Regions from separate parts of the Mesorhizobium sp. CNPSo 4684 genome, predicted to be linked through region 1. Evidence: predicted binding sites of a transcription regulator. Region 1 holds the regulator's gene; each other region holds the start of a gene.

Region 1 (5,541 bases):
GTCGAAATGGAAGCGCTGACCGCGGCCTCGGTGGCATGCCTGACTATTTACGACATGGCCAAGGCGGCCGATCGCGCCATGGTGATTTCCGGCATAAGGCTGGTGGAAAAGACCGGCGGCAAGTCCGGCGACTACAAGGCGGGCGCCTGATGGCGCTGGTTCCGGTGGCCGAGGCGCTGGAGCGCCTGCTGGAAGGCGCTGCGGCGCTGCCGGGTGAAAGCATCGCCCTGGCGGATGCGGCCGGCCGGGTGCTGGCGGAACCTGTCGTGGCGCTGCGCACTCAGCCGCCTTTCAACGCGTCCGCCATGGACGGCTATGCGGCGCGGGCGCAGGATGTGGCATCCGCCCCGGCGCGGCTTTCGGTGATCGGCATGGCGCCGGCCGGACGCGGCTTTGACGGCTCGGTCGGCAGGGCGGAGGCTGTCCGCATTTTCACCGGCGCGCCTCTGCCCGAAGGTGCCGACACGATCGTCATCCAGGAGAATGTCCGCGACCTTGGCAATGGCCATATCGAGGTCACCGAGCCGACCGCGAAAGACCGTAACATCCGCCGCCGTGGACTGGATTTCTCGCAAGGCGACCTGCTCCTGCAAAAAGGTCGCGCGCTCGATCCGGCCGCATTGTCGCTTGCGGCGTCGGCCAATCATCCGATGCTCAACGTCGTGCGCCGGCCTCTGGTCGCGATCATCGCCACCGGCGACGAATTGCTGCCGCCGGGGCGTGACCCCGGTCCGGATCAGATCATCTCCTCCAACGCTTACGGCGTTGCGGCCGCCGCGCAGTCTGTCGGCGCCAAAGCGCTTGATCTCGGCATCGCGGCAGATCGCAAGGCCGAGATAGCGGCGCTGGTGCGCAAGGCTGTCGCGGCAAAGGCCGACGTCATCGTCACGCTCGGCGGCGCCTCGGTCGGCGACCACGACCTTGTGCACGATGTACTGACCGGCGAAGGCATGAAGCTCGATTTCTGGAAGCTCGCCATGCGCCCGGGCAAGCCGCTGATGTTCGGGCGTCTCGGCGACATCAGGTGCATCGGCCTGCCCGGCAATCCGGTGGCGAGCCTGGTCTGCTCGCAGCTGTTTTTGAAGCCGCTTTTGGCGCAGCTCGGCGGCCGCACGCACCGGCAGGACATCCGCCCGGCGCAGCTTGGCGCCGCGATGCCGGCCAATGACCTGAGGCAAGACTATGTGCGCGCCGTGGTGAGCGAAGAAACCGGCGCACGGGTGGCGACGCCGTTCGGCATCCAGGATTCCTCGATGCTGAGAATGCTGGCCGACGCCAACGGCTTGATCGTGCGCGAGCCCTTCGCTCCGGCCGCCGCCGCGGGTGCCGCCTGCAGCGTCCTGATGTTACGCTGAACAAAACGTCAACACATTCATTAAACTTTAAAAGGTTGCGGAACACAACTGGAACAGATAGTGTTTGTTCTGGGTTTGTTTTTTCTGATTCTGGTTTCAGGACCCGTGGGGGCCGCGATGCTGACGCGCAAACAACATGAACTTCTGATGTTCATCCATGAACGCCTGAAGGAGAGCGGAATCCCGCCGTCTTTCGACGAGATGAAGGAGGCGCTCGACCTCGCGTCCAAGTCCGGCATTCACCGCCTGATCACGGCGCTTGAGGAGCGTGGTTTCATTCGCCGGCTGCCAAACCGGGCGCGCGCGCTGGAAGTGCTGCGGCTGCCCGACTCGATCGCGCCCGGCCTCAATGCGGCGAAGAAGTTCTCGCCAAGCGTCATCCAGGGCAGTCTCGGTCAAGGTGGTCAGGGGCAAGGCGGTATCGGCCGCCAGATCAAGCCGGCCTCCTCGTCTCGTTCGATGTCGGCCGGCAATGACGACGCCGTTTCCGCGGTGTCGATCCCGGTGATGGGCCGCATCGCCGCCGGTGTGCCGATCGACGCCATCCAGCACCAGACGCATTCGATCTCGGTGCCGCCGGACATGATCATGGGCGGCGAACACTACGCGCTCGAGGTCAAGGGTGACTCGATGATCGAGGCCGGGATTTTCGACGGCGATACGGTGATCATCCGCAATGCCGATACGGCGAGCCCCGGCGAGATCGTGGTGGCGCTGGTCGACGAGGAGGAAGCGACGTTGAAGCGCTTCCGCCGCAAGGGCGCCTCGATCGCGCTGGAAGCCGCCAACCCGGCCTACGAAACCCGCATCTTCGGGCCGGACCGGGTCAAGGTGCAGGGCAAGCTGGTCGGCCTGATCAGGCGTTACTAGAGCCGGCTACTTTTCGCGCTGCTTGTAAGGCGGCAGACCGCGTGCTTCGCGTGAGAAGCGGCGTTGCTCGTGCCAGGGACGATAGGGCTTGTCGACGGCGAAACGGATCATTGGCGCTGTCGCGGCCGATTGTGGGTCGAAGAAGACGGCGGCACTGCCATCGCGGGCAAGTTGCTTCTTGGTCACGACCAGCACCAGCGAGTCGCGGCACGGATTGTAGGCGGTGGCGTCGTCGATGACGATCAGGCTGGCGTAGGCGCAGGCTGGCCGCGCTGTGTTGCGGTCTTTTGCCAGCGCGATGATGGCTCCGGCCGGGTGCCGGGCAATGCAGAGATTGCCTGTGCAATAGAAGGGCGAGCCGGGCGGCAGGTCCAGCGGGTCTAGATCGAACCGCGTGTCCGTTGCCTCGAAAATCTCGGGCGGGATTATGGTTTCCGCCCTCAGCGCGCGTTTCCAGTTGTCTGTGGTGAATTCGTTGGAGCGTTCCCGGTTGAGCGCGAGTTCGCCGCCACCAATCGGCAATGCCACCAGATGCGCATCCTCGGAGATGAGCACATCGGGCGTGCGCACCTGTGGCACAGTCAACAGGCCGGCCAGCGCGAAAGGCACGGCCGCCAGCCTCAGCCAGGTGGTGGCCATGGTGGCGATGACCAGGGCGACCGCCACCAGCAGCACCGAGCGGATAGAGATCAGCCCGACGGCATCGATCGGCGAACGTTCGGAAATCCAGGCGGAGATGGCGATCATCGCCGCCAAGCCCTTGCCCATGACATAAAGGAACGGTCCATCGGCGCCGAACGGCATGGCCAGCGCGCTGAGCACGGCGAAGGGCATGACGATCAACGACACAATCGGCATCACGGCCAGATTTGCGAGCAGGCTGAGTGGCGACACGCGCTGAAAATGCCAGATGGCAAACAGCAAAGTGGCGCTACCTGCGATGATCGATGTCATGGCGAGGCCGCCCATGGCCAGCACGAATTTTCGCGACAGAAAGCCGACGAACGAGCGCCTTGCGGGCGGCGTTCTCACCTTGTCGGCGCGGTAGTCGGCCCAGCCGGCATAGGCGCCGACAAGGGCGGCGGTGGCCGCAAACGACATCTGGAAACTCGGGCCGACAACCTCATGCGGCGACACCAGGATGACGGCGATGGCCGAGATCGCCAGATTGCGCATGGTCAGCGCTGCGCGATCAAACAGCACCGCGACAAGCATGACCGCCAGCATGATGAAGCTGCGCTCGGCGGCAACCACGATGCCTGAAATGACGAGATAGGCGGCGATGGAAACAAGCGCCGCGGCGGCGGCATATTTCTTGACAGGCCGGCGCGAGGAGAAATCGGGAAACAGCGCGAAGGCGCCGCGCAACAATGCCATGATGGTGCCGGCGACCAGCGCCATGTGCAGGCCCGAAATGGAGATGATGTGGTAGATGCCGGTGCGCCGCATAGCCTCGTTGACCTCGTCCGGAATGCCGGCGCGAACGCCGACAATGAGCGCCGCGGCAATCTCGCCTTCGGCGCCGCCGATTTTGCCCCTGATATGGTCGGCAATGTTTTCGCGCGCATTCTCGATTGCCGAAGAGAGCCGTGCGGTCAGCGGCGGCGGGCCCGGCGAAGCAATGGTTTTCGGATTGCCGAGAAAGAAGCCGCTGGCGCCGATCCCGGCGAAATAGCTGTCGAAGGAGAAATCGTAGCTCTCCGGCCGCACCGGACCCGTCGGCGGCAACAGCCTGGCATAGCCGATGATGAGGGAGCCGGCGGTCGTATCGGCCGGAATCCCACGCGCCGAGAGCCTGACCCGCTCCGGCGCGTAGCGCAGCTTGGGGTGAGCGGTGGAAGTAATGTCGAGCGTCAGCCTGACGCGGCCGTTTTCCATCTCCTCAAGGCTGACGACGCGTCCGGTCAGCCGTGTCTGGATCTCGGAGCCCAGCATTTGCGTTCCGGCGCGCCAGGTCTCTACCTTGGCGGCGACCACCCCAAACGCGCACAACATCGCGGCCACGCAGAGCAGATGCGTCTTCGGCCAGGACCGCGCGACGGCTGCGCAACAGGCCATGAGCAGCACAATCGCGATTGGTTGGGCAAAGCCCGGCTCGCTGGCCAGCGAGAAATAAATGATGACGCCGGCCGCCAGGAAAACCGGCATAAGCAGGAAGGCGACGCCGCGGTCGAGTTCGGTGCCGGCGGCCACGGCAAGGCTGCGACGGATTGCTGGCCATGTCGAACGGCGTAGCAGCCTACGCAAACGGATGGCGGATCCGGGCACGGCGACCGGCACCGACGCAGTGTCATCCGGAGACAAAGGCCGGAGGCCAGGCCGCGTCTCGGGCAGCGCGACGGGCATCGGCTCGGCATAGGGACTGTCGGCAAACAGGGAGCCTTCGTTGACGCTTGTCGCAGCGCCCTCGCCTTGATCCTCGCCCCGGCCACGTACAGCCATCGGGTCTGCCCCTTGCGCCCCAGACCCCCTATGCTACATGAACGCGCAAAGCGCGAAAGTCCGCGCGATCACGCCCCCCGTTTTCTAGCCTTGCCCGAGAATTGCAATGTCCAACAAAATTGCCATGTCCAACAGGGTGGTCACCCGTTTTGCCCCCTCGCCCACGGGCTACCTGCATATCGGTGGCGCGCGCACCGCACTGTTCAATTGGCTGTATGCCAAGCACACCGACGGCACGATGCTGCTGCGCATCGAGGACACCGATCGCGAGCGTTCCACCGAAGCGGCAACCCAGGCCATTCTCGATGGGCTGACCTGGCTCGGCCTGTCCTGGGACGGCGAGGCCGTCTCGCAGTTCGAGCGTGCGCCGCGCCACCGCGAGGTGGCCGAGGAGCTGGTGCGCCTGGGCAAGGCCTACTACGCCTACGAGACTCCGGCCGAGCTCGAGGCGATGCGCGAGGCGGCGCGCGCCAAGAGCCTGCCGCCGCGCTATAATGGTGCGTGGCGCGACCGCGACCCCTCCGAGGCGCCCGCCGGACTCAAAGGCGCCATCCGCATCAAGGCGCCGACCGAGGGCGAGACCGTGGTGCATGACCGCGTGCAGGGCGAGGTGCGCTTTCCCAACAAGGATCTCGACGATTTCATCATCCTGCGTTCGGATGGTGTCCCGACCTACATGCATGCCGTCGTCGTCGACGACCACGACATGGGCGTCACCCACATCATACGTGGCGACGACCATCTGACCAACGCCGCGCGCCAGACGGTGATCTACAACGCCATGGGCTGGGAGGTGCCGTCCATGTCGCACATCCCGCTCATCCATGGCGCCGACGGCGCCAAGCTGTCGAAGCGGCATGGCGCGCTCGGCGTC
Region 2 (5,541 bases), on a different contig from region 1:
TCTCAACCTTGGCCTGCTGCCAGGCGCGCACGACGCCGGCGACCGTGTTGCGGTCAGCCAGCCCGATCGAGGAGAAGCCGAGGAATTTCGCCGCCACCACCAGTTCCTCCGGCTTGGAGGCGCCGCGCAGGAAGGAGAAATTCGACTGGATGCCGAATTCGGCATAGGGGATGACGGTCAGCGCGTTCATGCGAAGACCCCGTGCATGAACCAGCGTGGCGAAGGCTGGCCGGCGCCGTAGAGCCCCTGGCGGTAGAGCCAGTAGCGGCGGCCGTCGCTGTCCTCGATGCGGAAATAGTCGCGCGTCGGCGCGTCCTCCTCGCTCTTCTGCCACCATTCCGGCGCGATGCGCTCCGGCCCTTCGGCGCGGGCGACCCGGTAGAGCGCCCGGCGCCAGCGGAAATTCATCGGCGGTCCCTCCGGCATTTCGGTCGCCGGCACCTCGATCGGCTCGGGCGAACGGAACAGCCGGATCGGCCGCTCCGGCGGGAAGATGGTTGTCGGCGGCGCGTCTTTCCGGTCCGATCTTTTCGGCGGCGTAGTCCGTTGCGGTGCCTCCGAGAAGGGGATGGTGGCGACGGCGCGCTCCGGCAGATGGCTCTCGACGGCGACCGCTTTGAGCACAGCATTGTCGCCGAGCCGGGCGCGGATGCGGTCGGCAAACAGCGCGATGTCGGCGCCGTCATCTTGCGCCTCTCCGGTCAAATCGGCCTGCTGCATGTCGAAGGCTGCGGCTGCCAACACGGAAAGCCGCACCAGGTCGAAGCCGTAACCGGCATCGATGTCCTGCTCGAGTGCTGTCAGCCGCTCGTGGAACAGGCGCTGGATCAGCTTCGGTTCGCGCAAGGGCCGTGAGGTGCCGACGGCGATGCGGCTGACGGCGCCGTCGACGCGAAACAACAGCAGCGCCAGCATCCGGGCGCCTTCGCCGCGGCGCTCAAGGTCGCCCCTTAGCGTTACCGCCAGCATTTCCACCAGCCGCTCGATCTCGGCGGTCAACACGACCGGCTCGGCGAGGTGGCGCTCGACCGAAAGCGGCGCTACCGGCAGGCGCGGCGACACCGCCTCGTCGAGGCGGCCGAGCGCCTGGTCTAGCCGCAACAGCAAGGTAGAGCCGAAGCGGCGGGTGAGCGGTGCGCGCGGTGCGGCCATAACCGCACCCGAGGTGCGCAGGCCCACGCTTTCCAGGCTGGCGCGGATTTCAGGCGCGATGCGCAGCGCGGCCAGCGGCAAAGGGGCAAGCAGCGCTTCCTCCTCGCCGGAGGCAACGATGCGGTCGCCGCAGAACCGCGCCGCCGCCCAGGCAGCACCCGGCGTCGCGGCAAGCCCGGCGCGGACATCGAAACCCTGCTGGAAAAAGCGAGCAAGAATGTCGTCAAGCATCACGCGCTCGCCGCCGAACAGATGGGTGCAGCCGGTGACGTCGAGATAGAGGCCATCGTCGCCGTCCAGCGCCACCAGCGGCGTGTAGCGGTCGCACCAGTCGGCGAGGCCTTCGAGCAGCCTTCGGTCGGCTTCCGGGTCGGCCTCGACGATGTCGATCGAGGGATGCATGGCGCGCGCGTCGGCAATGCCCATGCCGCGCTTCAGATGCAGCGCTTCAGCCCGCTCGTCGAGGGCCGATATGCGCTGGGCGCTGCGGTCGCGATGGCTGATCACCAGAGGCAAATGATCCGACGGCCGGGAACGCCACGACCGTCCCAGGCGCTGGCGCAGGATCCGCTCTGCCCCGAGATGCGGAAACCACAGCGACAGAATTCTCTGGCCGTTCTTCCCGTCTTTCTTCGAAACTGTGTTCATCGGGGTTCCACTCCAGTGTGAATTGTCCGGGCAGAGCGCTACGGCTCTTGCCGATGCTGACGGTGAAGGCGGGGCGGCCGATCGAGCCGGCAAGCGGCCCGGCGATGGTCCGGCGGCTTGCAGCCGCTGCGGCCGACACGATAAGGCGTACGGGTGCCGCCGTTGGCTCGGCCTCGCCGGCCTGGCGCAGCAGAAACACCGGCCGGCCGGCGCTTTGCGCGCGAGCGTGCAGCCGGCGCGTCGCGGTGAGGTCGAGCCGCTGCGGGCTGCCGCGGATTTCGAGGATGATTGCGGCCAGCGCGGTCATCTTCGCGGCTTCCTCGGCCACCCACAGCGCATCGGTGAGTTTCGCCGCCTCGGAAAACAGCAATTGCTCCGGCGCGATGCCGAACATGCCCTGCAATCCCCTGGCATAGGGAAAGCCGGCCTCGCGAAAAATCTCCGACGTGCCAATCCACAGCACGGGCAATCTCTGCCCCCTGAGGATCAGGCTGACCAGCGACAGCACAAAGCCGGCGACCACCCCGGCATTGCGGGTCTCGAGGCCATGGATCTCGGTGAGGGCGGCTTTCGGCAGGCCGCCGCTGAGTGTGGCATCGAGGCGTTCAACGCCGGTGGGCAGGAAGGCATCCGGTGACGCGACGGCAAGGCCGCGCCGGATGATGGTGATGTCCGGTGCGATATCGGATTCTGGCCCGCCGGCATCGCCGTCAGCACGCGCGCGAGGCCGCTCGCCAGCCGTCGCGGCCAGGCGCTCGGGCAGCGTTCCCTCGATCTTCGCGATCTGGCGGCGCAGGGCAAAAACAGTCTCCCGCGCCACGGCTGATGTCGCCATGACGGTCAGTTTCTCTCACAATTGTTCCTGTTATGTTCCTATAATTCCAGAGGGTGCCCCAAGAGTCAAGCGGAGTCAGAAGGAATTTATTCCTCTATGGCCATTGACGTCATGAAATTGCCGCTTCATTGCCGAGTCCGGTGCGAAAGCCTATATGCCGGGATCAAAGGACAACGCATGGCCCGCATCTACAAGACCCGCACCTGGCACGACGAACTCTCGCCCTCGATCGAGGAAATGGAGTTTCTGGCGCTGGAGGCGTACGCGCATCTGCCGGACGATTTTCGCAAGCTGACCGGCGAGATCGTCATCGTGATCGCCGAGTTCCCGACCGACGAGATCATGGACGATCTGTCGCTGGAGACGCCGTTCGACCTGCTTGGCCTGTTCGAGGGCCGCGGCATTGCCGAGCGTTGGAATCCGCAGACCGGCGAAGGCCCGAACCGCATCACCCTCTACCGCCGCGCCATCCTCGACTACTGGGCCGAGAACGAAGAGACGCTGGGCGACATCGTCACCCACGTGCTGATCCACGAGATCGGCCACCATTTCGGCCTGTCGGACGATGATATGGAGAAGATTGAAGAGGCGGCCGAATAGTACTGAGATGATGACGGAAGCAGAATTTGCCGACCGCATCGATTGCAACTGGCCGTATCACGACGTTTCGCTGGGCCGGGAGCTGATCAAAATTGCCATATGGATTTCGCCGAATGCTGCGTTCATAGCACTCGGTGAGCTTTCCAACCTGCCCGCAAGTGTCGCCGTCGAGCCTGCCACTCTGTTAGCTCTGGTCGACCTTTGGCTCTCCGAATTCGACCACCCGGTGGAACCTATGACAGCGGAAGGTGCGATCGCTATGATCGAACGCAAGTGGCTGCCGGTTCCTGAAGTTCTCACGAGGATGGATTCCGTCTCCGGTTATCCCGGCCTCCTTGCAGCACTATCGATCCTCTATTTCAGCTGCGATGACATTGACGGCCGCGCAGACGCGAGGCTCAACGAAATCAGAGCCGCTTGGGAAAAGCTGCCGTAACCGGTAGGTGCCTACCAGTCGCTCAGCTTCGTATCCGGCCCGTATTCCTGGCCGTCGATATCCTTCACCACCGACTGGCCACAGCGCATCGATTTGGTCTTCTTGTCGTAGGCGTAAGTCGGCGAGCCGTAGAGGTGCCAGCCCTTGTTCAGCGCCGCGGTGACCTTGTGGCAAAAGGTTGAATCGTCGGGCGCGGATAAAAAGCGGTAGAGTCTCATGATTCAAGTCCTGTCGTGAGTTTGTCTTGTCGGGCGGGATCTTTTTCAAAGCCGGCTTAGGCAATCATGCGCCGATGGCGGCGGCCTTCGCCAGCAGTTTTTCGGCCTGCGCCAGATGCAGCCGCTCGACCATCCTGCCGTTCAGCGCAATCACGCCCTTGCCGGCATTTTCCGGCAAGGCGAAGGCATCTTTCACCGCGCGCGCCTCGGCCAGGGCATCTGGCGCCGGTGCAAAGGCGCGGTTGGCGGCTTCGATCTGGGCCGGGTGGATCAGCGTCTTGCCGTCGAACCCCATGGCGGCGGCTTCCGTGCACTCGCGCGCAAAAGCATCGAGGTCGCGAAAATCGTTGGAGACGCCGTCCAGCATGTCGATGCCGCCGGCGCGGGCAGCCAGCACCATTTGCATCAGCCATGGTACGAGGTAGCGCCGGTCGGGCGTGGCCAGAATGCCGGTCTCCTTGACCAGATCGTTCGTTCCGGCAACGAAACAATTGAGGCGCGAGGCCGGGTCGCGGCCGAGTTCGGCAATGGCGCCGATGTTGAGCATGGCCTTGGGCGTCTCGATCATCGCCCAGAGTTTGACGCTATCGGGGGCAAAATTATCGTCGAGCACGTCGCCGACTTCGAGGATGTCGCGCGGCGTGGCGACCTTGGACAGCAAGATGCCGTCGGGCCCGAATTTCGCCGCGGCCAGCAAATCGTCGTTGCCCCATTCGCTGGACAGCGCGTTGACGCGCACGATCATCTCGCAGCGCCGCTCCGGCCGGCCGGCGAAAATAGCCGCCAGTTTTTCACGCGCCGCGACCTTGTCGGCGGGAGCAACGGCGTCTTCGAGGTCGATGATCACGGCATCGCAGGTAAGCGTCGCCATCTTGGCCAGCGCCTTGTCGTTGGAGGCGGGGACGTAGAGTACAGAGCGGCGCGGGCGGTAGGATTCCATGCTCGATCTATGCCGGCTACAGGCGGGTGAGGCAAGTACTGAACCATCGCTTCGGCTGGTCTGCGAGCCAACAGCCAAAGCTGGCGCCGCCCCTCACCTGCCTGCCGGCATCCTCTCCCCGTAAACGGGGCGAGGGGGCGCTGCCATCGGCGATTTCGCCAATCTCCAGCGTTACAAAGAAGAGCGCCGCCGTTGCGACCAGCCCCTCCCCGTTAACGGGGAGAAGATGCCGGCAGGCAGATGAGGGGCAGCACAAACGCCTGAAAACCAGGCTCGAAGCGCGTCCATTCCGCCCTGCACAAAAACTGCACACGATTGCGGAAATCCTCCTCGCGTCCGCCCTGCCGTATCCACGCACGCCCACCATAACAGCGGCATGCAACAACGAAACATCCACCGTTGGTCCCTGCCTTACCGGCTGCGCAGCGAAAGCTGGTGGTTGGTCGATCCGCCGCGGCCGGAGGCCCGCCATCGCCCGGAGGCAAGCCTGCTCCCTTTTATACCCAAGCATCCGCCCGTCGGCCGGATCCAGCCCACCAGGAAAGTCCGCGCATGACATCGTTCGTCAGCTTTTGCAGCCGTTTCGGCATTGCCGTCCTGCTCGTCGCGCTGGCGGATTTTTTCTTTTACGCCCAGCCCATCGGCATCACCGTCCTTTTGTTCGCCATCGTGACTGCCGGCGCGGTTGTTGCCGTGCATCCCGCTGCCCTTA
Region 3 (5,541 bases), on a different contig from region 1:
GCGAGCGGCCGCTCGATCCTGTTCATCGGCCACAACATCCACCATGTCTTCGACATTGCCGACCGCTTCGTGGTGTTGGACCGCGGCAAGGTGGCGCTGACCGCCGACCGCGCCGAGGTCAAGTCGGCCGAGGATCTCATCAATTTCATGGAAGACGTCGCGCACCCCGGCGGATTGGCTGGATTGCACGATGCCGGCGACGCGGAGAGGGCAGTGCGATGAGCAAGACCATGGAACCCGATCTGCAGAGCCCGCTCGGCGGCGAGGCAGCGCGACCTGAGTGGAAGCACCCGTCCGATCACTGGCTGCGCGGCTTCGTCATCGACAATCGCGCCGCTCTCGGCACGCTCGCCGTGTTCATCGTCATGATGGCGGTGTTCCTGGTCGCCAACCCGACCGTGTTCACCACCTGGTATCTCTACAGCTCGGTGCTGACGACGCTGCCGGTCGCGCTGTTCGTGGTGGTGCCGCTGGTCTTCGTCGTCACCTGCGGCGAGATCGACCTGTCGTTTCCAGCCACCATGGGTTTTGCCTCCTGGGTGTTCGCGCTGGTGGTGCAGGCAGGCTACGATCCGTTCCTCGGCATTGCGGCAGCAATCGTCACCGGGACGCTGCTCGGCTTCCTCGTCGGATCGCTGGTCGTCTATGGCGGGCTGTCGTCGCTGATCGCCACGCTCGGCATGAACTTTTTGCTGCGCGGCCTGATCCAGATCATCAACGAAGGCAAGTCGACGGCGCTGACCGGCCTTGCCGACAGCTGGGCCTACAAGATCTTCTCCAGCCAGGTGTGGGGCATCCCGGTGCAGATCTTCTGGGCGCTCGCCTTCGTCGTTTTGTCGGCGATGCTCTACAACCGGCACCGCTTCGGCGCGCAGGTCAGGGTGGTCGGCGACAATCCCGACAGCGCCCAGCAGATGGGCATCGACGTCAAGCGTGTGCGGGTGAAGGTGTTCGTCTTCGTCGGCATAGGCGCTGCGATTGCCGGCACGTTTTCGGTGATGATCAACTTCACCTGGTGGCCGACGGCGGGCGACGGCTATCTCCTGCCGGTGCTGGCCTCGGTGTTCGTCGGCGGCACGCCGACCTGGGGCGGCATCGGCACGGTCGCCGGCGGCGCCATCGGCGCGGTCACCGTCGCCTTCATCCAGACCGGTGTCGTGGCGGCAGGCCTGAGCGGATTCTACGTGCAATTCTTCAACGGGCTGATCATCATCCTGTCGCTGCTGGGGCATAAGTGGAACCAGGCGCGGTACAGGTAAGGGGGTAGCCGTTAAGGCAGCTCACACCGCCGCGACGAACCCGTCCAGCACGCGTTTCTGGCCGGCCTTGTCGAAGTCGATGGTCAGCTTGTTGCCTTCGATGGCGGATATGTTGCCGTTGCCGAATTTCTGGTGGAAGACGCGGTCGCCGACGCTGAAGGGGGACGGCGTGTCGGCGACGGATTTGGCGACCAGTTCGCCGTCGATGGTGCGGCCCTTGACCGAGGTGCGGCCGGCGCCGTAGCCGGAGTCGGTCTCGCCATAGCCGATGCGCTCGACCTGATGGCCGGAGCGCGAGCCCCAGTTGCGGTCGGTCGCCTCGGTGCGGTTGGCTTGCGCGCGCTGCCAGCCCGGCGTCGCATAGGTGTTGGAGAAGGCGCCGGATTTTTCCGCGCCGACATTGTCGAAACGTGAGGCGCCATAGGGGTTCTGGCGGCCGCCACGTCCTGAAGCAAACGAGCCGCCGCCATAGGAATTGCCGTAGCCGCCATAGGAGTTGCCGCTTTCGGCGACCTCGACATGGGCGTTCGGCAATTCTTCGAGGAAACGCGACGGGATGGTCGACTGCCATAGGCCGTGGATCTGGCGGTTGGAGACGAACCAGATATGCAGGTTCTTCTTGGCGCGGGTCAGGCCGACATAGGCGAGCCGGCGCTCTTCCTCCAGTCCGGAACGGCCGCCTTCGTCGAGCGCGCGCTGATGCGGGAACAGGCCTTCCTCCCAGCCGGGCAGGAAGACGGTCTCGAATTCGAGGCCCTTGGCCGAATGCAGCGTCATGATGCTGACGGCATCGAGCCCGGCATTCTGCTCGGCATCCATGACCAGCGCCACATGTTCGAGGAAGGAGCGCAGCGACTCGTACTCCTCCATGGAACGGACCAGTTCCTTCAAATTTTCCAGCCGGCCCGGCGCTTCGGCCGAGCGGTCGTTCTTCCACATGTCGGTGTAGCCGCTCTCCTCCAGAATGGTCTCGGCGAGTTCGGTGTGCGGCGTGGTTTCCAGCGCCTTCTGCCAGCGCTCGAAATTGGCCGCGACTTCGCGCAAGGCGGCGCGCGGCTTCGGCTTCAGCTCGTCGCTTTCGGCGAGGTTGCCGGCCGCTTCCAGCATCGGGATGCGCAGTGCACGCGCCGTGTCGTGAATCTGGCGGATGGTGGCTTCGCCGAGGCCGCGCTTCGGCACATTGACGATGCGCTCGAAAGCGAGGTCGTCGCCGCCATTGGCGACAACGCGGAAGAAGGCCAGCGCATCGCGGATTTCCATGCGCTCGTAGAAACGCGGGCCGCCAATGACGCGGTAGTTGAGGCCGAGCGTGATGAAGCGGTCTTCGAAGGCGCGCATCTGGAACGAGGCGCGGACCAGGATCGCCATGTCGTTGAGATTGTGCTTGGCGCGCTGATAGGCCTCGATGGTCTCGCCGACGGCGCGGGCCTCCTCCTCGGAATCCCAGGCGGCGTGGACATGCACCTTCTCGTCGTCCTCGGCGACCTTCTCGGTGAACAATGTCTTGCCGAAGCGACCCTCATTGTGGGCGATGAGGTGCGAGGCGGTGCCGAGAATATGCGCGGTCGAGCGATAGTTACGCTCCAGCCGGAGGATGGTGGCGCCCGGAAAATCCTTGTCGAAGCGAAGGATGTTGTCGACCTCGGCGCCACGCCAGCCATAGATGGACTGGTCGTCGTCGCCGACGCAGCAGATATTCACGGTGGAGCGCTGGGATCCCTCCCCCTTGAGGGGAGGGTGGCCGGGCGAAGCCCGGTCGGGTGGGGTCCGTGAGGCAGCGCTCGACGCCCTGGTGGTGCCTTCTGCGGCGACCCCCTCTGCCCGCTTCGCGGGCACCTCCCCCTCGAGGGGGGAGGATTGCGGCCGCTGCGCCAGCAGCCGCAGCCACATGTATTGCGCGGTGTTGGTGTCCTGGTACTCGTCGACGAGAATGTATTTGAAGCGCTTGTGGTAGTCCTTCAGCACGTCCGGATTGGCGCGGAAGATGCGGATCGGGTGGCAGAGCAGATCGCCGAAGTCGCAGGCGTTCAGCGTCTGCAGCCTCTCCTGATAGGCCTTGTAGAGCTCACGGCCCTTGCCGTTGGCGAAGCTGCGCGCATCGCCTTCGGCGATATCGGCGGGGCCTTGGCCCTTGTTCTTCCAGCCGTCGATCATCTGGGCGAACTGCTTGGCCGGCCAGCGCTTGTCGTCCAGCCCCTCGGCCTGGATCAGCTGCTTGATCAGGCGCACGACATCGTCAGTGTCGAGGATGGTGAAATCGGATTTGAGCCCGGCAAGCTCGGCGTGTCTGCGAAGCAGCTTCACGCCGATCGAGTGGAAGGTGCCGAGCCACGGCATGCCCTCGACATTGCCTTCACCGATCAGGATGCCGATGCGCTGCTTCATCTCGCGCGCGGCCTTGTTGGTGAAGGTCACGGCCAGGATCTGCGACGGAAAGGCCCGGCCGGTTGCGAGAATGTGGGCGATGCGGGTGGTCAGCACCCGCGTCTTGCCTGTGCCGGCGCCGGCCAGCACCAGGACCGGGCCTTCGGTGGTTTCCACCGCCAGCCGCTGCTCGGGGTTGAGGCCGCTGAGATAATCAGGCGTTTCGTTGCGGCCGCTGCGGGCAGCCATGGCGCGCGCGGCTATGCCCGACGGGCCCGCGGGCCGCGCACTCGGTTCGTCAAAGAAAGGCATGTCTTCCGAAAAGCCGGACATCGTCCCCGAATGTAGTGATTCGGCAGCGAAAGACCAGAAGTGTCTACGTTTTGTTCTGGTTTGGAAGCCAGATTCCCACGCGCCGTGCGAATATTATCGCCCCAGCGCCCGACAGCCTGTGCAAAACCTTTCGCCCGGCCTACCTGGCTGCTGCCCGCATACGCTCGCCGACCTTGTCGGCGACATAGACGGCATCCCGCGCCGCGCCACGGATCATGGTGGAAGAGGTCGAGTGCTGGAATGAAGGTCGCAGATATAGAGGCCGCCAGGGGCGACCCGATCGCCCAGCTGCCGACCGAGATCGTCGTTGCGCATGTCCAGCGCGCGACCGGTCAAAATCTGATGGATGAGCTGCACCGCTAAGCCGTCGCGAAAGGCGGTCAAAGGGACCGCCTTGTTCTCACCCTATGCTGGCAGGCCAAGCTTGACACACGCGGCCTGCGGGAGAAAGCTGGCGACAGGGCAGGGACGGCTGCCTGAGAGGCGCCGCAAAGCGCAACAGTCGAAGGAGTATCGTCTTGGCTGTGGTCATCACCTCCCTCATCCTGTTCCTCATCGGCCTGGCACTTGGCGCCGGCGGCGTCCGGCTCGTGATGCTGGGCGGCAGCTGGTATTATGTCATCACCGGTCTCGCCTTCCTGATAACCGCCTGGCTGCTGTTCCGGCGCAAGTCGACGGCGCTGTGGCTCTACGCTGCGATCGTGCTTTGCACGCTTGCCTGGGCGGTGTGGGAAATCGGCTTCGACTGGTGGGAACTCGGCCCGCGCGGCGGCGTCATCGTGCTTCTGGCGCTGTGGCTGCTGACGCCGTGGGCAAGGCAGGGCCTCACCGGCCCCGACGCGCGTGCGCCGCTCATCCTGGCCGTGCTCGCATCGCTCGCAGTGGCCGGCTATTCGATGACCGCCGATCCCAAGGACATCGCCGGCGAGCTCAGCGCCGACAAGGTAACGCCGACCGCGGATCTCGGCGGCGACGTGCCTCCGGGCGAGTGGCACTTCTACGGCCGCACGCCCTATGGTCAGCGCTATTCGCCGCTCGACCAGATCACGCCGGACAATGTCGCCAAATTGCAGCCGGCCTGGACCTACCAGACCGGTGACGTCAAGGGTCCGGATGACGTCGGCGAAACCACCTATCAGGTAACGCCGCTCAAGGTGGGCGACACGCTCTACATCTGCACGCCGCACAATTTCGCCATCGCCATCGATGCCGCGACCGGCAAGGAGAAATGGCGCTTCGACCCCAAGATCAAGCTCGACAAGGACCGCCAGCACCAGACCTGCCGTGGCGTGTCCTACTACGCCGATGCCAAGATCGCCGCAGGCCAGCCCTGCGCGACACGCGTCTATCTGCCGACCTCGGACGCGCGGCTGATCGCGCTCGACGCCGCCAATGGCCAGGTCTGTCCGTCGTTCGCCGAAGCCGGCACGCTCAATTTGTTGACCAACATGCCGTACCCGAAGTCGGGCTACTACTATTCGACATCGGCGCCGCTGATATCAGGCGGCAAGATCATCGTCGGCGGCGCGGTCAACGACAATTATTCGACCGAGGAACCGTCCGGCGTCATCCGCGCCTTCGATGT

What was found. Region 1 encodes LexA, which represses DNA repair genes until DNA is damaged. Its sites were predicted from a motif close to TGTTCNNNNTGTGTTCNG; they were not measured.
Region 2: the regulator LexA is predicted to act here: its motif matches at 2,658-2,675, upstream of AC04SG_RS22745 (ImuA family protein).
Region 3: the regulator LexA is predicted to act here: its motif matches at 3,997-4,014, upstream of AC04SG_RS09350 (ATP-dependent helicase).

The regions. Positions count from the first base shown of each region.
Region 1 covers NZ_JBWLUX010000003.1:18,589-24,129, reverse strand. Annotated here, with positions in the region: gene moaC (cyclic pyranopterin monophosphate synthase MoaC) at 1-150, shown strand, start outside; gene AC04SG_RS03120 (molybdopterin molybdotransferase MoeA) at 150-1,355, shown strand; gene lexA (transcriptional repressor LexA) at 1,473-2,225, shown strand; gene AC04SG_RS03110 (ComEC/Rec2 family competence protein) at 2,232-4,667, opposite strand; gene gltX (glutamate--tRNA ligase) at 4,792-5,541, shown strand, end outside.
Region 2 covers NZ_JBWLUX010000026.1:3,309-8,849, forward strand. Annotated here, with positions in the region: gene AC04SG_RS22735 (error-prone DNA polymerase) at 1-190, opposite strand, end outside; gene AC04SG_RS22740 (DUF6504 family protein) at 187-1,659, opposite strand; gene AC04SG_RS22745 (ImuA family protein) at 1,601-2,635, opposite strand; gene AC04SG_RS22750 (metallopeptidase family protein) at 2,813-3,235, shown strand; gene AC04SG_RS22755 (hypothetical protein) at 3,243-3,671, shown strand; gene AC04SG_RS22760 (DUF1737 domain-containing protein) at 3,683-3,889, opposite strand; gene AC04SG_RS22765 (HpcH/HpaI aldolase/citrate lyase family protein) at 3,954-4,829, opposite strand; gene AC04SG_RS22770 (DUF4153 domain-containing protein) at 5,382-5,541, shown strand, end outside.
Region 3 covers NZ_JBWLUX010000008.1:110,089-115,629, reverse strand. Annotated here, with positions in the region: gene AC04SG_RS09360 (ATP-binding cassette domain-containing protein) at 1-222, shown strand, start outside; gene AC04SG_RS09355 (ABC transporter permease) at 219-1,259, shown strand; gene AC04SG_RS09350 (ATP-dependent helicase) at 1,281-3,956, opposite strand; gene AC04SG_RS09345 (hypothetical protein) at 4,197-4,319, shown strand; gene AC04SG_RS09340 (glucose/quinate/shikimate family membrane-bound PQQ-dependent dehydrogenase) at 4,475-5,541, shown strand, end outside.